3 regions of the Sphingomonas sp. BK036 genome follow, and region 2 is predicted to be linked to each of the others. Evidence: riboswitches for the same ligand, from Rfam matches in the RefSeq annotation. Region 2 holds a riboswitch; each other region holds the start of a gene.

Region 1 (7,232 bases), on a different contig from region 2:
GTCGGACGCGGTGCGCGACATCCTCGAAGACGAGGGCATCGCGATACGGACGGGCGCGAACTGCATCGCCTTCGCGCGGCACGAGGACGGCGTCGCGGTGTCGGTCGATTGCGATGCGGGCGAGCCGGTGGTGATCGGCAGCCATGTGCTGCTCGCGGTCGGTCGGCGGCCAAATACGGACGATCTCGGACTGGAGCATGCAGGGATCGCGACCGATGCGAAGGGCTATGTGATCGTCGACGATTTGTTGCAGACCAACGTCCCGGCGATCTGGGCGCTTGGTGATTGCAACGGGCGCAGCGCGTTCACGCACACCGCGTATAACGACTATGAGATCGTCGCGGCGAACCTGCTCGATGGCGACGACCGGACGCTGAGCCAGCGGCTGGTCGGCTATGCGCTCTATACCGATCCGCCGCTGGGCCGGATCGGGATGACCCAGGCGCAGGCCGAGGCGTCCGGGCGACCGATCCTGGTCTCGTCGAGGCCGATGACGCGGGTCGGGCGGGCGGTGGAAAGGGGCGAGACCAAGGGGTTCATCAAGATCGTTGCGGACGCCGAGACGCAGCGAATCCTGGGCGCGGCAATCCTTGGTGTGGGGGGCGACGAGGCGATTCACGGGATCCTCGACATGATGAACGCCGACCAGGGCGTGGCGGCGCTGCGCTGGGCGGTGCCGATCCACCCGACGGTTTCCGAACTGATCCCGACGGTCTTGCTCGGGCTCGAGCCGGTGGTGCGGACATGAGCCCGACCGGATCACGCGACCACCAGATGTTCCCGGTCCTCGACCCCGATCAGCGCGAGACCGCGAAACGGTTTGCGAGCGGCCCGGCGCGGACCTTTGCGCCTGGTGAGCCGGTCTATGCGATCGGCGAGCAGGGCGCGCCCGCTTGGCTGGTGCTGGCAGGGTCGATCAAGGTCAGGCGTCGCGATGGTCTCAACCACGACGCGCCGATCACCGCGCACGGGGTCGGCCAGTTCACCGGGGAGGTGAACCAGCTCGCGGGTCGGCCATCGATCGCGGCGGGCAGGGCGGGCCCCGACGGGTGCACCGCGTTGCCGTTCGACCCCGCGCATCTGCGGGCGCTGATGGTGGGATCGGCCGATGTCGGCGAAATCGTGATGCGCGCGCTGATCCTGCGCCGCGTGGGGCTGATCGAGGATGGCGGCGCCGGGACGGTGATCGTCGGCGTGCCGGGCAGCCCCGACATCGTCCGGTTGCAGGGGTTCCTGACCCGGTCGGGCTATCCCAACATCGTTCTCGACGCCGCGTCGGACGAGGAGGGTCGGGCGCTGATCGAGCGGATCGGCGTGCTGCGCAGCGACCTGCCGGTCGTTGTCTGTCCGAATGGGACGATCCTGAAACGGCCATCCGATGTCGAGGTCGCGGCCTGTCTTGGCATCACGCCCGACCTTGATCCGGCGGTGGTGTACGACGTCGCGATCGTGGGTGCGGGACCGGCGGGACTGGCGGCGGCGGTGTATGCGGCATCGGAGGGGCTGTCGGCGATCGTGCTCGACGAGCGCGCGATCGGCGGCCAGGCGGGCGCATCGGCGCGTATCGAAAATTACCTGGGCTTCCCGACCGGGATATCGGGGCAGGCGCTGGCGGGGCGCGCGTTCAACCAGGCGCTGAAGTTCGGGGCGGAGATCGCGGTGCCGCTGGAAGTGGCGCGGCTGGTCTGCGATGACCAGGTCGACGACGACGAGCCGCTGGTGCTTGCGCTGCCGGGTGATCGACAGGTGCGATCGCGGACGGTGATCGTCGCCTCGGGCGCGCGCTATCGCCGGCCCGATATCCCCGACCTCGCGCGTTTCGAGGGGGCGGGCGTTTCTTATTGGGCATCGCCGATCGAGGCGCGGTTGTGCGAGGGCGAGGAGATCGCGCTGGTCGGCGGCGGCAATTCAGCGGGACAGGCGGTGGCGTTCCTGGCGCCGCGCGTGAAGCATCTGCACCTCGTCGTCCGGCGCGACCTTGCCGCGACGATGTCCAGATACCTGATCGACCGGATTGCCGCGCTGCCCAACGTGACGCTGCATGTCGGAGTTGAAATCGTCGGGCTGGAAGGTGACCGCGCGACCGGGCTGACCGCGGCGATATTCCGCAACCAGCGCGACGGGGGCACGCTCCGCTGCGCGATCCGGCACCTGTTCCTGTTCATCGACGCCGATCCCAATGCGGGCTGGCTGCACGGCTGTGTCGAGACCGACGAGAAGGGGTTCATCGTCACCGGCAAGGCGGCGCTGACGCTGCAGACGAGCCGCGCGCGCGTCTTCGCGATCGGCGACGTGCGGGCGGGCTCGACCAAGCGCGTCGCCGCGGCGGTGGGCGAGGGCGCAGCTGTGGTCGCACAAGTCCATGTCGCGCTCGCCGACGCCGCCGAACGCTCGGCGTCCTGAATAGGATAGCGGGAAGCGGCGTTCGGGAGAATCAAACTGGCGCATACCGACCGCCTGCGCGATCACGCTCGCTTGCGTCGTCCTACCCCGACCGCTAGCCGAGCCCGATCGGTAAAAGCGTGAGTATTCGACGATGCGGCATGTGATGATGGGGCTGTTGGCCGTTGCGACGCTCGCCACGGCGGGGTCGGCGCAGCGGGCCAACCGCGCAGGGCTTGGCCTTGTTCGGGTCCGCTTCGTCACGTCGGAGGGCCCGATCGTGCTGGCACTCGACGCACGCCGCGCGCCCAAGACGACCGAGAATTTCCTCGAATATGTCGATGACGGGCGGTTCGACGGAACCGACTTTTATCGCGCGAGCCGGCAGAAGTCGGCGCCGAAGCTCGGGTTCGTCCAGGGCGGGATCCGTACCGACGCGCGGCGGATCCTGCCGCCGTTTCCGCTCGAGACAACCGCGAAGACCGGGATCAAGCATCTCGACGGGACGATATCGATGGCGCGCGGCATGACGCCGGCGTCGGCGGGCGGCAATTTCTTCATTACCGTGGGCCCCGCGCCGGCGATGGACGCGCGGCCGGGCTATCCCGGCTATGCGGCCTTCGGGCACGTCGTCGCGGGGATGGACGTGATCAAGCGTATCCTCGCCAAGCCGACCGGTGGCGGGATGGATGCGTTCAAGGATCAGATGATCCTCAAGCGCGTAGCGCTGGTCAGCGCGCGGCGGCTCGACGGCGTGGCAAAGCCGACCGGACTGCCGCGCGCGTGGCTGATCAAGACGGGTCCCGATCGGAAGAAGTGAAGTCCGAGGGCCTGCTCGTGGCGATCAGGCCGTCAGGCTGAGTGCGACCGCCTCCGCGACCTTGATCCCGTCAACCGCCGCCGAGAGGATGCCGCCCGCATAGCCGGCACCTTCGCCCGCCGGGAACAGCCCGGCGGTGTTGAGGCTGACGAAATTGTCGCCGCGCGTGATCCGGACGGGCGACGAGGTGCGCGTCTCGACCCCCGTCAGCACCGCGTCGGGATGATCATAGCCGGGGATCTCGCGGCCGAACGCGGGCAACGCCTCGCGCAACGCGGTGATCGCGAAGTCGGGCAGGCATTCGGCCAGGTCGGTCATGTGGACGCCCGGCTTGTACGACGGGATCACCGCGCCGAGCGCGGTCGAGGGACGGCCCGCGAGCAGATCGCCGATGCGTTGCGCGGGCGCCTTGTAGTTCGAGCCGCCCGCGACATAGGCGCGCGATTCCCAGTGGCGCTGCAGTGCGATTCCCGCGAGCGGGTGGCCGGGATAGTCGCGCGCGGGATCGATGCCGATCACGATCCCGGAGTTCGCGTTGCGTTCGTTGCGCGAATATTGGCTCATGCCGTTGGTGGCGACGCGGCCCTCCTCGGAGGTCGCGGCGACGACGGTGCCGCCGGGGCACATGCAGAAGCTGTAGACGGTGCGGTCGTTCCTGCAGTGATGCGACAGGCTGTACGCCGCGGCACCGAGATCGGGGTGGCCAGCACAGGGGCCGAAGCGGGCTTCGTCGATCCACGATTGCGGATGCTCGATGCGGACGCCGATCGAGAACGGTTTGGCCTCGACATGGACGCCCGTGGCGTGAAGCATCTCGAACGTGTCGCGCGCGCTGTGGCCGACCGCGAAGACGACATGGTTGGCTTCGAGATAGTCGCCGGTGCTGAGGTGGAGGCCGCGGAGCTGGCGGGCGGCGGCCTCCTCGACGACATCGAGGCCGTCGACGCGGGTCGAGAAGCGGTATTCGCCGCCGAGCGCCTCGATCGTCTCGCGCATGCTCTCGACCATCGTCACGAGGCGGAACGTGCCGATATGCGGGTGTGCTTCGGTGAGGATTTCGGGCGGCGCGCCGGCTTTGACGAACTCGGTCAGGACCTTGCGGCCGAGATGGCGCGGGTCCTTGATCTGGCTCCATAGCTTGCCGTCGGAGAAGGTGCCCGCGCCGCCTTCGCCGAACTGGACGTTGGATTCCGGGTTGAGGACGCTCTTGCGCCAGAGGCCCCAGGTGTCCTTGGTACGCTCGCGGACGACCTTGCCACGGTCGAGGATGATCGGTCGGAACCCCATCTGCGCGAGGATCAGGCCTGCGAAGAGGCCACACGGGCCCGCGCCGACGACCACCGGGCGTGGGCCGGTATAGCTCGGGCCGCCCTTGGTGACGAAGCGATAGCCGGTGTCGGGGGTGCGCTGGACGTGGCGGTCCTTGCGGAAGCGGGTGAGGACGGTGTCCTCGTTCTTCAGCGTGACGTCGACCGAATAGACGAGCTGGATGTCCATCTTGTCGCGTGCGTCGTGCGCCCGCCGCGCGATCGTGTAGCGGATCAGGTCGCGCGGCGTCACGCGCAGCCGGTCGCGGATCGCGGCGGGGAGCGCCTCGTCGGCGTGGTTGAGCGGCAGCTTGAGGTCGGTGATACGGAGCATGAGGCACGCTCTAGCGCCGCGCGGCGCGATCCGCCATCGGGAGCGGGAGAGGACATGATCATGCGGACCGATGACGAGCAGAATGCCAAGAGCGCCAAGCGCAAGGAGGTCCATGACCGGATCGTTGCGACCAAGTCGATCGAGAAGGGGCTGATCATCGTCCACACCGGCAAGGGCAAGGGCAAGTCGACCGCTGCGTTCGGGATGGCGGTGCGGATGATCGGGCACGGGCGGAAAGTCGGCGTCGTCCAGTTCGTCAAGGGCGCGATGGCGACCGGCGAAAAGGCGGTCTTCGACGCGTTCCCCGCGCTGTGCGAATTCAAGCCGATGGGCGAGGGGTTCACCTGGGACACGCAGGACCGCGCGCGAGACATCGCGGTCGCACGCGAGGCGTGGGACGAGGTGAAGCGGATGATCGCCGATCCGTCCTATGCGATGGTGGTCGCCGACGAGCTCAACATCGTGCTGCGCTATGACTATCTGCCGGTCGACGAGGTTCTCGCGGCGTTGGCTGGGAAGCCTGAGATGACGCATGTCGTTATCACCGGGCGGAACGCGCCCGAGGCGTTGATCGAGGTAGCGGATCTGGTGACCGACATGACTCAGGTGAAGCATCCGTTCCGGTCGGGTGTGAAGGCGCAGCTGGGGGTGGAGTTCTAGGGGCGCGCGCCACATCCAACGTCCCTCCGTCATCCTGACGAAAGTCAGGATCCAGAGCCAAGGAGGGTAGCGCTCGTTACCCTGGATCCTGACTTTCGTCAGGATGACGGGAGGGGGGGGCTGCTGGCGCGTGTCCTACGGATGCTGCGCTGTCTTGCGTCACCCTCGTCGCCCGCGTATCGCTCGACCTGCGACAGGTTCCCCCGACGCTAGCGCCGAGGGGGATGAAAATGGGAACGGGAAACACCCGGCTGCCCCTGCAACTGTACGCGGCGAGCCACCGTGCCTCATGCCATTGGGATCGTCCCGAGAAGGCGGCGCGGACGGCGTTGACCCGCGAGCCAGGAGACCTGCCCGTCGCGGTCGTCTTTCGTCCGGCCAGGGTGCGCCGAACGGACGGGTAACACCCCGAGCGACGACATCGCTTCGCGTCGCGCGGAGGCTGGAGGCGTGCGCCCTCGGCCCTCGCGCGGGGCGGGATCGACTGTCCGAAGGGGTAACCATGCCTGCATTTTATCGTTTTTCGTATCCGCACGCCCAGGCTTCCGCATGTTGAAGCCGGTCGATGACGGCGTCGCGGTCGTCGCGTGCACCACCTGCCGCCATTCCGCCGATGCGCGCGACGATGCCGAGGGGCAGCGCGGCGGGGCGCGGCTCGCCAGCGCGCTGAAGGCGGTGCAGGCGAGCGATCCCGCTTATGCCGACGTCGCGGTGCAGGAGATGCCGTGCCTGTTCGCATGCCAGGATTTCTGCACGATCCACCTGCGCGCGCCCGCCAAGGTCGGCTATGTGCTCGGCCGGTTCGAGCCGACCGAGGACGCGGCGCGCGCGATCCTCGATTACGCCAAGCTCTATGGCGAGAGCGCGTTCGGGCAGGTGCCGTTCAAGCAATGGCCGCAGGGCGTGAAGGGGCATTTCATCACGCGCACCCCGCCCGCCGGGTTCGTCGTCGAATGACGGCGTTCGCGACGCCCGCCGCGTTTCTGGCGGCCTTGCGCGGGTTGCCGCAGCCCGACGCGGCCGCACGATCCGCGGCGGTCGCGCGGCAAGCCGAGTTGACCAAGCCACCAAAGTCGCTCGGGCGGCTGGAGGACATCGCGGTTTTCATGGCGGGCTGGCAGGGCAACCCGCTGCCCCGGCTCGATCGCGGCAGTGCGGTCGTGTTCGCGGGTAATCACGGCGTCGTAGCGCGCGGCGTGAGTGCGTTCCCGGCATCTGTCACTGCGCAGATGGTCGCCAATTTCGAGGCCGGTGGGGCCGCGATCAACGCGCTGTCGCGCGCCGCGGGCCTCGACCTCAAGATCGTATCGCTCGATCTCGATCGGCCGACCGCGGATTTCACACAGGCACCGGCGATGACGGAGGAGGAATGCCTGGACGCGATCAACGCGGGCGCAGCGGCAGTCGCGGATGCGCCGAACCTGATCGTGCTGGGCGAGATGGGGATCGGCAATACGACGAGCGCGGCGGCACTGTGTCTGGCGAGCTTCGGTGGATCGGCACGCGACTGGGTTGGGCCGGGCACCGGGGTCGATAGCGACGGCATTGCGCGCAAGATCGCGGTCGTCGAGGCCGGGTTCGCGCTGCACCGCGATGCGCTGACCACGCCGTTCGAGATTCTGCGGCGGCTTGGCGGTCTCGAACTGGCGGGAATCGCGGGTGCGGTGGTTGCGGCGCGGTTGGCGGGCGTCCCGGTGATGCTCGACGGGTTCATCTGTTGCGCGGCGGT
Region 2 (7,232 bases):
GCCGCGGGATCGTCGATCGTCCGGCCCCATACGAGCAGGCGTCGGGCGCGCTCCGGACCGTTATCGGGATCGGCGCGACGACCGAGGTGCAGATGAATGCGAGCGCGTTCACCGATCGCCGTGATCGGGGGAGCGACTTCACTGCGAACACGAGCGAAGGGGCCGATGCGAGCGTCCGGCTGATCGGGCGCGGGCGCTGGGGCTATTCGGCGCTGGCGTATCTGCAGACGCGCGCCTTTGCGAGCAGCTTCAACAGCATCAATGCCGCGCGCACCACCGCGATCCAGTCGCTCGACCAGTATAATACGCCCGCCACCGGGCTCGGCGGGCGGATCGAGATCCTCCCGCCGCTGGGCGAGAGCATCACGCTCCGGCTGGGCGCGGATATCCGCGACGTCAGCGGCAAGACGCAGGAGCTGTATACCTTCGTCAACGCGGCACCGACGCGGCGGCGCGAGGCCGGCGGCGGCACGACGACGACGGGCGCGTTCGCGGATGCCAGCTTGGTGGCGGGTGACGTCACGGTCAGCCTCGGCGGGCGGATCGACTGGTGGTCGATCGATGGCGGCTATCTGTCCGAACGGCCGCTGGCGGGCGGCGCGGCGCTGACCAACCTGCGCTACGCGGACCGCGATGGCCATGAGACGACCGGCCGGGCGGGGGTGGCGTATCAGCCGGTCGAATCGATCACGCTGCGCGCGGCCGGCTATCGCGGCTGGCGATTGCCGACGCTCAACGAACTGTACCGCCCGTTCCGTGTCGGCAATGATGCGACCGCGGCGAACGCGCTGCTGTCGCCCGAGCGGCTGACGGGGATCGAGGCTGGCGTCACGCTGACGCCCGCGCCGGGCGTGACGATCGCCGCCACCTATTTCTACAACCGGCTGAAGGATGCGATCGCCAACGTCACCACGACCAGCCCGCCGCAGATCCTGCCGGGGGTGACGACCTACCGCGTCCGCCAGAATCTCGACGCGATCCGCGCGCACGGATTCGAACTCGACGCGGCGTATCGCCCCGATGCGGGGCCGTTCGGCGTGCAGGCATCATGGTCGCACACCAATTCGACGGTCGAGGGATCCGGGCTCACCGCTGCGCTCGATGGCCTTCGCCCGGCGCAGACGCCGCGCGACCAGGTGTCGGGGACGGTCGACTGGCGGCGCGATGCGGCCGCGCTGTCGCTGACCGTGCGGCGTATCGGTCGGCAATATGACGACGACCAGAACACGCGCGTGCTGGATCCGGCGACGACGCTCGATGGCTATGCCGCGCTGCCGATCACGCGCGCGCTGGTTGCCGAGCTGCGCGGCGAGAACCTGTTCGATGCGCGTGTCGAGGCGGGGATCAGCGGCGCGAACATCGTCGAGCGCGCCACGCCGCGGACGATCTGGGTCGGATTGCGCTACGGCCTGCGCTGAGGGGGCAGGGTCGCATCCGCGCTTGCGTTGACCCGTGCAGGGCCTGCGACTACTGCAAACCCTGTGAAGGGTTCCCGGCGACGGGATCAAAAGGGAAGCCGGTGCGCGGGCAGGGTCGTCACGATCCCCATCCGCAAGACCGGCGCTGTCCCCGCAACTGTGACCGGATAGCGGCCACCCCGATTGCGCCACTGGGTCTCGGCCTGGGAAGGCGGGGTGACAGCGACGACCCGGAAGCCAGGAGACCTGCCCGTCACGGTCGATCCACTGCGCGGGCGGGTGCTCCGGTGCGGACGAGTGCCCTATCGAAGGGGTGTCCTCGAGCGAGAGACGTCTGCCGGTCCGCGAATGGTCGTGGGCGGCTCTGCCAGGACGTGCCCCATGACGAAGTTCCTCCTCCTCCTGAGCGCCGCCGCGATCGCGGCATCCGCCGATGCCCAGACGCTCCCGGCTGCCGACGCAGCGGACGTCGTCGTTACCGCGACCCGCGTCGCGCAACCCGCCAGCGAGATCGGCCAGGCGGTGACCGTGATCGACCGCGCCGAGATCGAGCGGCGCCAGACCGTCGTCGTGTCCGATCTGCTTGCGACCACGCCAGGCGTCACCGTCACGCGCAACGGCACGCAGGGCGCGCTGACGGGCGTGCGGATCCGCGGGGCCGAATCCGACCAGACCCTGGTCGTGATCGACGGCGTGCGAGTCAACGATCCGGCCTCGACCGGCGGCGGCTTCGATTTCGGCAACCTGCTGGCGAGTTCGGTCGAGCGGATCGAGGTCCTGCGCGGCCCCAACTCGGTACCCTGGGGCAGCCAGGCGATCGGCGGCGTCGTCAACATCATCACCGCCGCCCCCGCCGAGGGGCTGCAGGCGCGCGCCAACGCCGAATATGGCTATGCTGACAGCGTGTTCGCGAGCGCAGGCATCTCCGGCGCGACGGGGCCGGTGTCGGGCTCGCTGACCGGCGGGTATCTGCGCACCGACGGCATCTCGTCGGCGGCCAGCGGTACCGAGCGCGACGGCTATCGCCAATACGGCGCGACCGGACGGCTGGGCGTCGAGTTCGCACCCGGGATCGGCCTCGACCTGCGCGGCTATTTCGCGGACAGCCGGGTCGAACTCGATGGCTTCCCAGCGCCGGACTATGTGCTTGCCGACACCGCGGACTATGGCAAGACGCAGGAGGTCTATGGCTATGCGGGGCTACACGCGAACGTCGCCGACGGGCGGTTCAACAACCGAGTCGCGTTCACGATCGCCGACATCAACCGCGACACGTACGAACCGGCCTTTGGTGCAGAGCCGTCGTTCCTCGGCCGCGGCCGTAGCGAGCGCTACGAATATCAGGGCGATTTCCGCCCGCTCGACCAGGTCCGCGTCGTCGCCGGCGTCGAGCGCGAGAATAGCCGCTTCAACGACGGCTTTACCTATGCCGACACCGGCATCACCAGCGTCTACGGCCAGCTGATCGTCAAGCCGCTCGACATCCTCACGCTCACCGGCGGCGTCCGCAACGACGATCATGAGGATTTCGGCAACCACACCACCTTCGGCGCGAACGCGGCGCTGGCGCTGCGGACCGGCACGACCGTCCGCGCGAGCTATGGCGAAGGGTTCAAGGCGCCGACGCTGTACCAGCTCTTCTCCGACTATGGGAACCGCGGCCTCGATCCGGAGACCGCCCGCAACTTCGACATCGGCGTCGAGCAGGCGTTCCTCGCCGATCGCGCGCGCGTCGGCGTGACCTATTTCAACCGCCGCTCGCGCAACCAGATCGACTTCCGCGATTGCAGCCCTGTGGAGCAGGCAACCGCCGGTTCGATCTGCGTCGACCGCCCGTTCGGCGTCTATGACAATGTCGCGCGCGCCGAGGCGGACGGGGTCGAGGTTTCGCTCGCACTGCGTCCGGTCGATGCGCTGACGCTGACCGCGAACTACAGCTATATCCACACCGAGAACCGCTCGATCGGTGCCAATTTCGGCAATGTCCTCGCACGGCGTCCCGAACAGACCGCCAGCGTCAACGCCGATTACCGGTTCGCGGTCGGGCTCTCGATCGGCGGCACCGTGTCGCTGGTCGGCGACAGCTTCGACGATGCCGCCAACACGACTCGCCTCGACGGCTATGCGCTCGCCAGCATCCGTGCGGAGATGCCGATCACCGACCAGGTCGCGCTTTACGGTCGCGTCGATAACCTCACCGACGCGCGCTACGAGACGGTGGCGGGCTATGGGAATTATGGCCGTGCAGCCTTTGGCGGCGTCCGGTTGCGCCTGAAGTGAGACCGGTGGCGATCCTTCCCGCGCTGCTACTTGGAGCATGTGCGCAACCGCCGACCGGGGGCGGGGGGATCGTCTCGACCAACCCTTGCGTGGATTCGGTGCTGATCCGGATCCTGCCGCCCGCGCGGATCGCCGCGATCAGCCATTATTCGCAGGCGCCGACGGCGACCTCGATCCCGCTCGACGTCGCGCGCCGCTTCCACGCAACCGCGGGGACCGCCGAGGAGGTGATCGCGCTGCATCCCGATCTGGTCATCGCCAGCACCTATACGCCGCCCGCGACGCAGGCGGCCTATGCGCGCGCCGGGCTGAAGACTCTGCTGCTCGGCATCCCCGATTCGATCGCGGAGAGCCAGGCGCAGGTCACGCAGATCGCCGACGCCGTCGGTGCGCCCGCAGGCGGCGCGCGGATCAACGCCGAGATCGATCGCGCGGTCGTCCGTTGGAGCCGCAAGGAGGGACCCACGCCAGCCGCGTTGCTCTATATCAGCGGCGATCTGGCGACGGGGGGCAGCACGCTGTTGAACGAGATGATGACGCGCGTCGGCTTCCGCAACGCCGCCGCCACCTATGGCCTGACGCATACCGGCACGCTGTCCGCCGAGACGATCGTCACGCAGCCGCCTGCGGTCGTGATCGCCCCCGAACGCGTCAGCCGGGGCACGCTGCTGCGGCACCGGCTGCTGCCGACCACGCCGCAAGCCGTCTTCCCGCGCGTGCTGATCAATTGCGGCGGCCCGACGCTGCCGCCCGCACTCGAACGGCTCGCCGCGATCCGGGCGAGCGTGTCGTGACCCGGCCGCTCAAGCTTGCGGCGCTGCTGTTGTTGGTGATCGTCCTGTTCGGCCTGTCGCTCGGCTGCGGCAAGGTCTGGGTGCCGCCCGGCGCGTGGTTCTCAAGTGATCCGCGCTGGTGGATCATCCTCCAACTCCGCCTGCCGCGCGCGGTGCTCGGGCTTGCGCTCGGCGCGACGCTGGGGCTGTCGGGCGCGGTCCTGCAGGGCTATCTGCGCAACCCGCTCGCCGATCCCGCGGTGGTCGGCGTGTCGTCGGTCGCAGCGCTCGGCGCGGTCGCCGCGATCATTTTCGGGATCGGCTCGGGCTTCGCGATCTTCGTTGCCGCGATGCTCGGCGCAGGGGGCGCGGTCGCCATGCTCGCCGCGCTGACCTGGCGGTCGCCGAGCGCGATCACCTTCATCCTCGCAGGTACCGTGCTCGCCAGCCTGGCCGGCGCGCTGACCGCGTTCCTGATCTCGATCGCGCCGAACCCCTATGCGGTCGCCGAGGTGATCGACTGGATCATGGGCGCGCTGACCGATCGCGGCTGGGACGACCTGACGTTCGCTTTGCCGCCGATGCTGGTCGGTGCGGTGCTCCTCCTGCTCACCGGTCGCGCGCTCGATGCGTTGTCGCTCGGCGAGGCGGCGGCGCAGTCGCTCGGGATACGGATGGGCCGCGTCCGCTGGCAGGTGGTGCTCGGGACCGGGCTGGTGGTCGGCGCGGGCGTCGCGGTCACCGGCGTGATTGGGTTCGTCGGGCTGGTCGTCCCGCATCTGCTCCGGCCGATCTTCGGCCACCGCCCGAGCGACGTGCTGCTGCCCTCCGCGTTCGGCGGCGCGGCGCTTGTTCTCGCCGCCGACAGTCTCGTCCGCCTCGCCCCCGGCGCGGGCGAAGTCCGGCTCGGCGTCGCGATGGCGCTGATCGGCGCGCCGTTCTTCCTCGGGGTGCTGATCAGGGAACGAGGCCGCGTATGGATCTGATCGTCGACTCGCTCAGCGTGAAGCTGGGCAAGCGCATCGTCCTGCACGACGCGTCCGCGCACCTGCGCCCTGGCCGCGTCACCGCGATCCTCGGCCCCAACGGCGCGGGCAAGAGCACGCTCGTCAAGGCCGCCGCCGCGCTGGTCGGGCGGGCCGGGGGATGCGTCCGGCTCGACACGCAGGACGTGGCGACGATGGACCCCCGCGTTCGCGCGCGCGCGATCGGGTATCTGCCGCAGGACGCGACGGTGCACTGGAACATCGTCGCCCGCGACGTCGTGGCGCTCGGCCGCCTGCCGCATCTCGGCCCCCATGCCGCGCCGTCGCCCGCCGATCGCGCCGCGGTCGACCGCGCGATGCACGACACCGAGACGACCCACCTCGCCGATCGTCCGGTCGGCGAACTGTCCGGCGGCGAGCGCGCCCGCGTCCTGCTCGCGCGCGTGCTTGCCGGCGAACCGCGCTGGCTGCTCGCCGACGAGCCGCTCGCCAGCCTCGACCCCGCGCACCAGATCGACCTGCTCGCGCGCCTGCGCACCTATGCGGCGGGCGGGGCAGGGGTCGCGATCGTCCTCCACGACCTTGTCCAGGCGCAGCGCGCGGCGGACGATGCACTGCTGATCGCCGAGGGGCGCGTCGTCGCGTTCGGGCCGGTCGCCGAGGTGATGACCGCGGGCACCCTCGCGCGCGTGTTCGGTGTCCGCGTCGCCCCGCTCGACGACGTCTCGGGCTTGGGGGAGGGTGGGGGCACGCGGCGCCTGCTGGTGCCGGTCGGCCGCATCGACTCGGCATAGACGGTCGACGCGCCTCGCCCGGCGCACTATCCCGCGCCGGGTGATCGATATTCCCGCCCCGCTCCGCCTGCGCCTCGACGGCGACGCCCTCGTCCAGAACTGGCGGACGCTCGACCGCATGAGCGGCACTGCGGCGTGCGGCGCGGCGGTCAAGGCCAATGGCTATGGCCTCGGCGCGGCCGAGGTCGCCCGCCGCCTCGCCGACGCCGGTTGCCGCGATTTCTTCGTCTCGAACTGGCAGGAAGCCGCCGACCTCGCGCCGCTGGGCCTGACCGTCTCCGTCCTGCACGGCGTCCGCGAAGACGACATGCCCGCCGCGACCGCAGGGTTCGCCCGCCCGGTGCTCAACACCGCCACGCAGGTCGCACGCTGGAAGGCCGCGGGCGGCGGCGCGTGCGACGTGATGGTCGACACCGGCATGAACCGCCTCGGCGTGTCCGCGGACGACATTGCGGACGGGCTGCTGGGCGATCTCCGGATCGAGACGCTGATGAGCCATCTCGCCTGCGCCGACGAGGAGTCGCCGATGAACGCCACCCAGCGCGACCGCTTCGCCGCGCTCGCCGGCCAGACATCGGCGCGCCGCATGAGCCTCGCCAACTCCGCCGGCATCGCGCTGTCGGGCTACGCCTTCGACCTGACCCGCCCCGGCCTTGCGCTCTACGGCGGCGTCCCGCGCGGCGAACTCGGCGCGATCCAGCAGGTCGTCCGGCCCGAGGCGGAGATCCTGCAACGCCGCCGGGTTCGTGCAGGCGATACGGTCGGCTACAATGCGCAATGGACGGCCGCGGAGGACACCGAGGTCGCGATCCTCAATCTCGGCTATGCGGATGGCTATCGCCGGCATTTCACCAATATCGGTGCGGCGCTGGCATCGGGCCGGGTCTTGCCCGTGCTCGGGAGGGTCTCGATGGACCTGGTCGCGATCGACATCGACGCAGCCAAGGGGTTGGCCGAAGGGGACTGGGTCGAACTGGATTA
Region 3 (7,232 bases), on a different contig from region 2:
CCTTGCCGCCGGCGGCCTCGACCGACTTGACGACCGCATCGATCTCGCCGCCGTCGGACCCGTCCGCGATCAGGATCCCGACCTGGCGACCCTCGAGCGTCTCCTTCATCGACTTCTGGATCGACAGTGCGTCGCTCGCAGGCATATCGATCGGCTCACGATAGGCTGGGTTCGCCGCTGGCAGCTCGATGCCCAGACCATCAGCGACCCGCGTTGCCAGTTCCTCGTTCACATTGCGCAGGTTGGCGACGGTGCGCTCCTGGACATGGGCGAGGCCGACCTTCGACAGTTCGAACGTGAACGCCGAAGCGATATGCGCCTTTTCGTTATCCGTCGCCGACACCCAGAACAGGCGTGCCTGGCTGTAATGATCGCCGAACAGCTCGGCGCGCATCCGCAGCTTCTCGCCCTGCTCGTCCGCACCGGTCGGGTTGGTCGTCGTCACGAAGCCGTTAGGCGACTCGCGCGGACCACCGTCCTCGCCAACGACCGACAGGCTGTTGGGCTCGTAATTCGCGCGGCCCTTCGGCACCTTGGTCTGCATCATCCCGTCACGCTGGAAGTTCTGCGCGTGGTTGCGCGGCGCATTGACGGGGATCTGGTGGAAGTTGGTCGTCCCCAGACGCGACTTCTGCGTGTCGAGATAGCTGAACAGGCGACCCTGGAGCAGCGGATCGTTCGAGAAATCGATCCCCGGCACGATATTGGTCGGCAGGAACGCGACCTGCTCGGTCTCGGCGAAGAAATTGTCGACGTTCCGGTCAAGCACCATCCGGCCGATGATCCGGACAGGAACGTCCTCCTCGGGGATCAGCTTGGTCGAATCGAGCACGTCATAAGGCTGCGCCTCGGCGAACGCCTTGTCGAACACCTGGATGCCCAGCTCCCACTCGGGGAAGTCGCCGGTATCGATCGCTTCCCACAGGTCGCGACGATGATAGTCGTTGTCGGCGGCCTGAAGCTTCAGCGTCTCGTCCCAGATCGTCGACTGAAGACCGAGCTTCGGCTTCCAGTGGAACTTCACGAAGCTCGACTTGCCCTCGTCGTTGACGAGCTGGAACGTATGGACGCCGAAGCCTTCCATCATGCGCAGCGAGCGCGGCAGCGTGCGGTCGGACATCGCCCACATCTGCATGTGAGTCGATTCCGGCGTCAGCGACGCCCAGTCCCAGAACGTGTCATGCGCCGAACCCGCCTGCGGATAGGCACGATCGGCTTCCATCTTCACCGAATGGATCAGGTCGGGAAACTTGATCGCGTCCTGGATGAAGAACACGGGAATGTTGTTGCCGACGAGATCCCAGTTGCCCTCGGTCGTGTAGAACTTGACCGCGAAGCCGCGCACGTCGCGCGGCGTATCAACGGAGCCTGCACCGCCGGCTACGGTCGAAAAGCGCGTAAACAGCTCGGTCTTGGTGCCCTTCTTGAACACTGCCGCCTTAGTCAGGTCGGAAATGTCGTCGGTCGCCTCGAAATAGCCATGCGCACCCGAGCCGCGGGCGTGGACGATCCGCTCGGGGATCCGCTCATGGTCGAAGTGAAAGATCTTCTCGCGCAGCACGAAATCCTCGAGCAGCGTCGGGCCGCGCACGCCGGATTTCAGGCTGTTCTGGTTGTCGGAGACGGGCACGCCGTGGTTGGTCGTGAGAACGGGCACATCGCCGCCGGCCTGCTGGTGCGTTTCGCCACCGTTGCCGGGATTGCGCTCTGCGGGGTCGCTCATAGCAAATCCTTGTTTGATAGTCATAGTTCTGCACGGTCAACGATCCTCGTCCGCGGCCGGGTCCACGCGAACGAAAGAATTCGGGGGCCGCGGCCGGACCGGTGGACAGGATGCCTCAGTGACAGCCCCCGTGATGCGGTCTACCCGTGCGCCGTGCCCGCGATCCGCCGTCTCTTTTCGTCCTGCCCGCTGCTCGCGGGATGGCTGTGCGTGGCGGCACTGGCGATGAAGCTGCTGGTGCCCACGGGGTACATGATCGCAAATCAGTCCGGCCACATCGCGATCACGCTGTGCCCGGGCGCCGCGCCGATGACCGCTACGATGGACATGGGCATGCCCGATCAGATGATGTCGGACCATGCGATGCCGGACCACGATCCGTCCACCGGCCACGGCAAGACAGAGCTGCCCTGCGCGTTTTCGGGGCTGTCGGCGCAGGCGCTGGCCAGCGTCGATGCGGTCCTGCTCGTCGCGGCGATCGCGTTTGTCATTGCGATCGGCGTGCGCCCGGTCCGTCCCCCCGTCCACGCCAGCGCGCCGCATCTGCGTCCGCCGCTGCGCGGCCCACCGACTCTGCTTTCGACCGTCTGACCCGAACCGCGCGTTGCCCGACGCGCGGTTCGCCACCTCTGTCGACGCGCGTCCGTGTGGCCGCGCGCCTGTCGAAAGCCCTGTTTCATGTTCGATACTCCATCTACTTTCGGGGCGGCGATGGCGATCGCCCTCGCCTCGCCCGCCACCGCGCAGACCCCCCCCCCCGTTCCCGCCCCCACCCCAACCGAGTCCGATACGCGCTTCGTGATCGGCGACGTCGTCGTCACCGCGCGCAGCATGGCGCGCTCGACCGAGACCATCCTGACCTCGGTCGACATGCTCGGCGGCGAGATCGCGCAACGCCAGTCGGTCGACAATGCGTGGGAGCTGTTCGCCCGCCTGCCCGGCGTCGTGCTGACCGACTTCAACCAGGGCACCACGTCCGGCCGCTTCTCGATCCGCGGGTTCAACGGCGAAGGCGAGATCAACGCGGTCAAGCTGATGATCGACGGCATACCGAGCAACGACAATGCCGGCGGCATGACCGGTATCGACATGATCTCGCCGCTCGACGTCGCCGGGATCGAACTGGTTCGCGGGACGTCCGATCCGCGCTGGGGGCTGAACAACATCGCCGGCAACGCCAATATCCTGACTCGGATCGGCGGCAATTACCTCGACGCGCGTCTGATCGGCGGTGCGTTCGGGACGATCGACGCACAGGCCTCGGCCGGACTCGAGCGCGGCGGGTTCAGCCAGAACTACCTGGTCGGCTATCGGCGGACCGATGCGTATCGCGACCATGCCGATCTCGATCGCCTGAATCTCGCGGGCAAATGGTTCTATGATTTTGGATCCACGCGGATCGGCGCGATCGTCCGCCATTCGGTCGCGCACGCGCAAGAGCCGGGCTATCTGACCGATGTCGACGCCGATACCGACCGCACCCGATCCTACGCGCTGTCGGCCACCGATGGCGGCACGCGACGGATCGGCCAGTACAGCCTGCATCTCGACGCCGATCTCGCCGACCCGCTCGCGCTCAGCGTCAAGACCTATGCCAATAGCCTCCACGACGACCGCTACGTCCGCTACTCCGCAAGCGTCCCGCAACAGCGGCGCCTGACCGAGGAATGGCAATATGGCGCGACCGCCGCGCTGCATTACCACCCCCGCGTCGACTTCCTCCACGCGCTGATGATCGAGGCGGGGGGCGACGTGCAGGTGCAGGACAATAAGAGCCTGCGCTGGCTGACCGACCGGCGCACGCTCACCACCCAGACGCGCGACCAGGATTTCGAACTGACCGTCTATGGCGGCTATCTCCAAGCGGTGATCGAGCCGACCGACTGGCTCAAGATCACTCCCGCTTGGCGGATCGACCGAGTCGCGGGCCATTTCACCAATCGCCTGGCGGGGACGACCGCGCCGATCAACGGCTATGACACGATCAGCCAACCCAAGCTGAGCGTCGCGGTGACGCCCGTGACCGGCGTCACCGCCTATGCCAATTACGGGCGCACCTTCCAGATCGGCGCTGGCTCGGCCTCGTATCTGGTGCCGCCACGAACGACCGATGTCGCACCCTCGATCAACGAAGGCTATGAAGCAGGCGTCAAGCTCACGCGCGGGCGCTGGCTCGAAGCGCGCGTCGCATTGTGGCAGCAGACCGCGAGCGGCGAGCTCAAGCGGCGGCTGAACGATCCCTCCGGCGATGTCGACAATCTCGGCCAGACGCGGCGCCGCGGGATCGATCTGCAGCTGGACCTGAAGCCGGTCCGCACCGTTGCGCTATGGGGCAGCTATTCCCACCAGACCGCGCGGATAATCACGCCCGACCCGGCAACCCCGTCTCAGGCGGGCAACGCGATCGACCATGTCCCGCAGAACGTCTTCTCGGGCGGGCTCGACGTGACACCCGACGCCAAAGTGCGGCTGTCCTTATGGGGTAACGGCCAGTCGAGCTACGAACTCGATCCCGCCAACACGCAGGGCCGCTACGGTGAGTATGTCGTCCTCAATGCCGAGGTCGCGTACAAGCTGACGCCGAAGATCGAGATATCTGCGCAACTCAAGAATCTCGCGAACAAGCGCTACGAGTATGTCTGGTACGACGGCACGCAGCGGCTTCACACGCCCGCCGATCCGCGATCGCTGTTCGGCGCGGTCCGGTTGACGCTCTGATGACGCGCCGATTGCCGCTGCGTGCCATCGTCCGGCGCGTGCATCTCTGGCTTGGCCTGTCGATCGGCGCGCTGTTCGCGTTCGCCGGGCTGACCGGCAGCATACTCGTCTTCTATCCGGAGATCGACGCGGCGTTGAACCCCGCGTTGCGCGCGGTGCCGGACGACGCGCGCGCCCGCTCCTGGCAGGCAGTCGTCGACACGCTCCACCGCGAGCATCCCACCCGCACCGGCGCGTGGCGGATCGAGGTGACCGTGGACGGCGGCGCCGTCCCGGTGCGCTATTACCGGCCAAGGGAAACCGCGGGCCACGATTTCGCGCCGTTCCTCGCCTGGATCGATCCGGTCCGCATGACGACGATCCGCACCGGCTTCTGGGGCGATACGGTCGTCACCTGGATCTACGATCTCCATTACCGGCTGCTGCTGGAAAAGCCCGGGGAGGTCGTCATGGGGATCGCAGGCATCGTCATGCTGGCCATGACCGCCAGCGGGATCTGGGCATGGTGGCCCCGCCCCGGCAGCTGGTGGCGCGCGCTCCGCTTCAAGCGCGACGCTGCGCCGCTGCGCCGTCTGTATGACTGGCACAAGCTTATCGGTCTGGGCGGCGCGATCCTCGTGCTCGTCGTCACCGCGACCGGGGTGATGCTCGATTTGCCCGACCAGACCCGGTTCGTGATCGCGCGCGCCTCGCCCCTCTACCGGACCCCGGCACTGGCCGTGGTCGCGCGCGGCGCGCCCCTGCCGGTCGATCGATTGGTCGCCATTGCCGAACACGTTTTCCCCGGAGCCGCGCTCGCCTGGATCGAGACTCCCGCCTCGCCGACCGGCGCGATCCGGATTAATCTCGCGCAGGACGGCGAACCCAGCCGCCGTTTCCCGCGCACCAATGTCTGGCTCGATCCCTATACCGGCGCGGTCCTCGCGACCCGCGACGGGCTTGCCGAGAGCGGCGGCGACGTCGTGATGAACTGGCTCCACCCGCTGCACGGCGGCGAGGCGCTGGGGCTGACGGGGCGCATCCTGGCCTTCGTCGCTGGCCTGGTGCCGATCGCGCTCTTCGTGACCGGCCTGCTCCGGTGGCAGCATCGTCGCGAGCGCCGCACGCCGCAAAGGACGATTGGCACTCGCGGCGAACCCGGCTAGCACGACGCGCGAGCACCCGGTTCGACCGGAAGCTCGCTAGATCGCGTCGGTGCCCTTCGGGGCTTGAAGGGGAATGCGGTGCGGAGGGTTCGCCGTCCTATGCCGCAGCTGTCCCTGCAACTGTAAGCGGCGAGCGAAACGCACACGCCCTTCGCGACGAGGGGCAGCCACTGGGTCGACGATCTGGGAAGGTGTGGCGTGGAGCCGTGACCCGCGAGCCAGGAGACCTGCCGGCGTCTGGTCGCTCTCGTCCCGGCCCAGGGGGTGGCCGAGGCACGGTGAACGCCGTCTGAGCGACGACCTTGCGGCGGGGGCCGCATCGACGACGCGCGTCGGCCGCTCATGGCGTCCGGTCTTCATGCGTCGCGGCCGCATGCGGCAGGTCCCCGTCCTCGTCGGACGCCGGGGAGTTCTGCATGACGACGATGACGATCGATAAGCCGGCCAGGAAAACGCCCGGCGGGCCGGCACGGATGGCCACGCGCAAACGCGTCGGCTGGATGTTCACAAGCCTGGTCGCAGCCAATATCGCCGCCTGGGGCTGGGCGTTCTCGCTGTTCCACGCGCAGCCGCTGATGCTCGGCACCGCGTTGCTCGCCTGGGGTCTGGGGTTGCGCCACGCAGTCGATGCGGATCATATCGCCGCGATCGACAATGTGACGCGCAAGCTGATGCAGGACGGCCAGCGCCCGATCGCGGTCGGCTTCTGGTTCGCGATCGGGCATTCGGGGATCGTGCTGATCGCCGCGGTCGCCATCGCGCTCACCGCCAGCGCGCTGGCGCAGTTCGAGGCGTTCAAACAGGTCGGCGGCGTGATCGCCACCATCATCTCCGCGGTGTTCCTGTTCACGATCGCGGCGATGAACCTCGTCATCCTGCGCTCGGTCTGGCGGACCTTCGGCCATGTCCGCAGTGGCGGCGTCTATGTCGAGGAAGACCTTGATCTGCTGCTCGGCAACCGCGGTCTGCTTGCGCGACTGTTCCGGCCGATGTTCAGGCTCGTCACGCGCAGCTGGCACATGGCGCCGCTCGGATTCCTGTTCGGGCTCGGCTTCGATACCGCGACCGAGGTCGCGATCCTCGGCCTGTCCGCGAGCCAGGCCGCGGACGGTCTGTCGATCGGCACCGTCCTCGTCCTCCCGATCCTGTTCGCCACGGGCATGGCGCTGGTCGACACCGCGGACGGTGTCGTGATGCTCGGCGCGTATGAATGGGCGTTCGTGAAGCCGATCCGCAAGCTTTACTACAACATCACCATCACGCTGATTTCGGCGATCGTCGCGATCGCGATCGGCGGGATCGAGACGCTCGCGCTGCTGGGCGCCAAGCTCGGCCTGTCGGGGGGCGTGTGGGATCTGGCGGCCGCGCTGGGCGAGAATTTCAACGGCCTTGGCTTTGCGATCATCGGCCTGTTCGTGCTGTGCTGGGTGCTGAGCTTCGCAATCTACCGCTGGAAACGCTTCGACGAAATCGAGGTCGTGCACGCGTAACAAGCACGTCCGTCATCCTGGGCTTGACCCAGGATCCAGAGCCACAGGCGACAGCGTGCGTAACTCTGGATCCTGACTTTCGTCAGGATGACGGGCGCGAGCGAGTTGGCAGTCCCGTGATATTCCTCTAACCCCACGCCCGAGGCTCGGTTTTAC

What was found. Region 2 has a riboswitch for cobalamin ahead of EV283_RS04075 (TonB-dependent receptor). Riboswitches for the same ligand answer to the same signal wherever they lie in the genome.
Region 1: linked by a shared signal. The riboswitch ahead of EV283_RS11200 (DUF1636 domain-containing protein) and the one ahead of EV283_RS04075 (TonB-dependent receptor) in region 2 are both predicted to bind cobalamin.
Region 3: linked by a shared signal. The riboswitch ahead of EV283_RS12295 (HoxN/HupN/NixA family nickel/cobalt transporter) and the one ahead of EV283_RS04075 (TonB-dependent receptor) in region 2 are both predicted to bind cobalamin.

The regions. Positions count from the first base shown of each region.
Region 1 is NZ_SGXR01000005.1:203,580-210,811, forward strand. It holds gene EV283_RS11175 (FAD-containing oxidoreductase) at 1-748, shown strand, start outside; gene EV283_RS11180 (FAD-dependent oxidoreductase) at 745-2,403, shown strand; gene EV283_RS11185 (peptidylprolyl isomerase) at 2,537-3,202, shown strand; gene EV283_RS11190 (NAD(P)/FAD-dependent oxidoreductase) at 3,227-4,843, opposite strand; gene cobO (cob(I)yrinic acid a,c-diamide adenosyltransferase) at 4,898-5,503, shown strand; cobalamin riboswitch at 5,682-5,876, shown strand; gene EV283_RS11200 (DUF1636 domain-containing protein) at 6,053-6,460, shown strand; gene cobT (nicotinate-nucleotide--dimethylbenzimidazole phosphoribosyltransferase) at 6,457-7,232, shown strand, end outside.
Region 2 is NZ_SGXR01000003.1:856,435-863,666, reverse strand. It holds gene EV283_RS04080 (TonB-dependent receptor) at 1-1,418, shown strand, start outside; cobalamin riboswitch at 1,470-1,687, shown strand; gene EV283_RS04075 (TonB-dependent receptor) at 1,800-3,698, shown strand; gene EV283_RS04070 (ABC transporter substrate-binding protein) at 3,704-4,492, shown strand; gene EV283_RS04065 (iron ABC transporter permease) at 4,489-5,457, shown strand; gene EV283_RS04060 (ABC transporter ATP-binding protein) at 5,448-6,251, shown strand; gene alr (alanine racemase) at 6,301-7,232, shown strand, end outside.
Region 3 is NZ_SGXR01000005.1:472,930-480,161, forward strand. It holds gene EV283_RS12275 (catalase) at 1-1,723, opposite strand, end outside; gene EV283_RS12280 (hypothetical protein) at 1,877-2,314, shown strand; gene EV283_RS12285 (TonB-dependent receptor) at 2,402-4,441, shown strand; gene EV283_RS12290 (PepSY-associated TM helix domain-containing protein) at 4,441-5,586, shown strand; cobalamin riboswitch at 5,617-5,836, shown strand; gene EV283_RS12295 (HoxN/HupN/NixA family nickel/cobalt transporter) at 6,087-7,076, shown strand.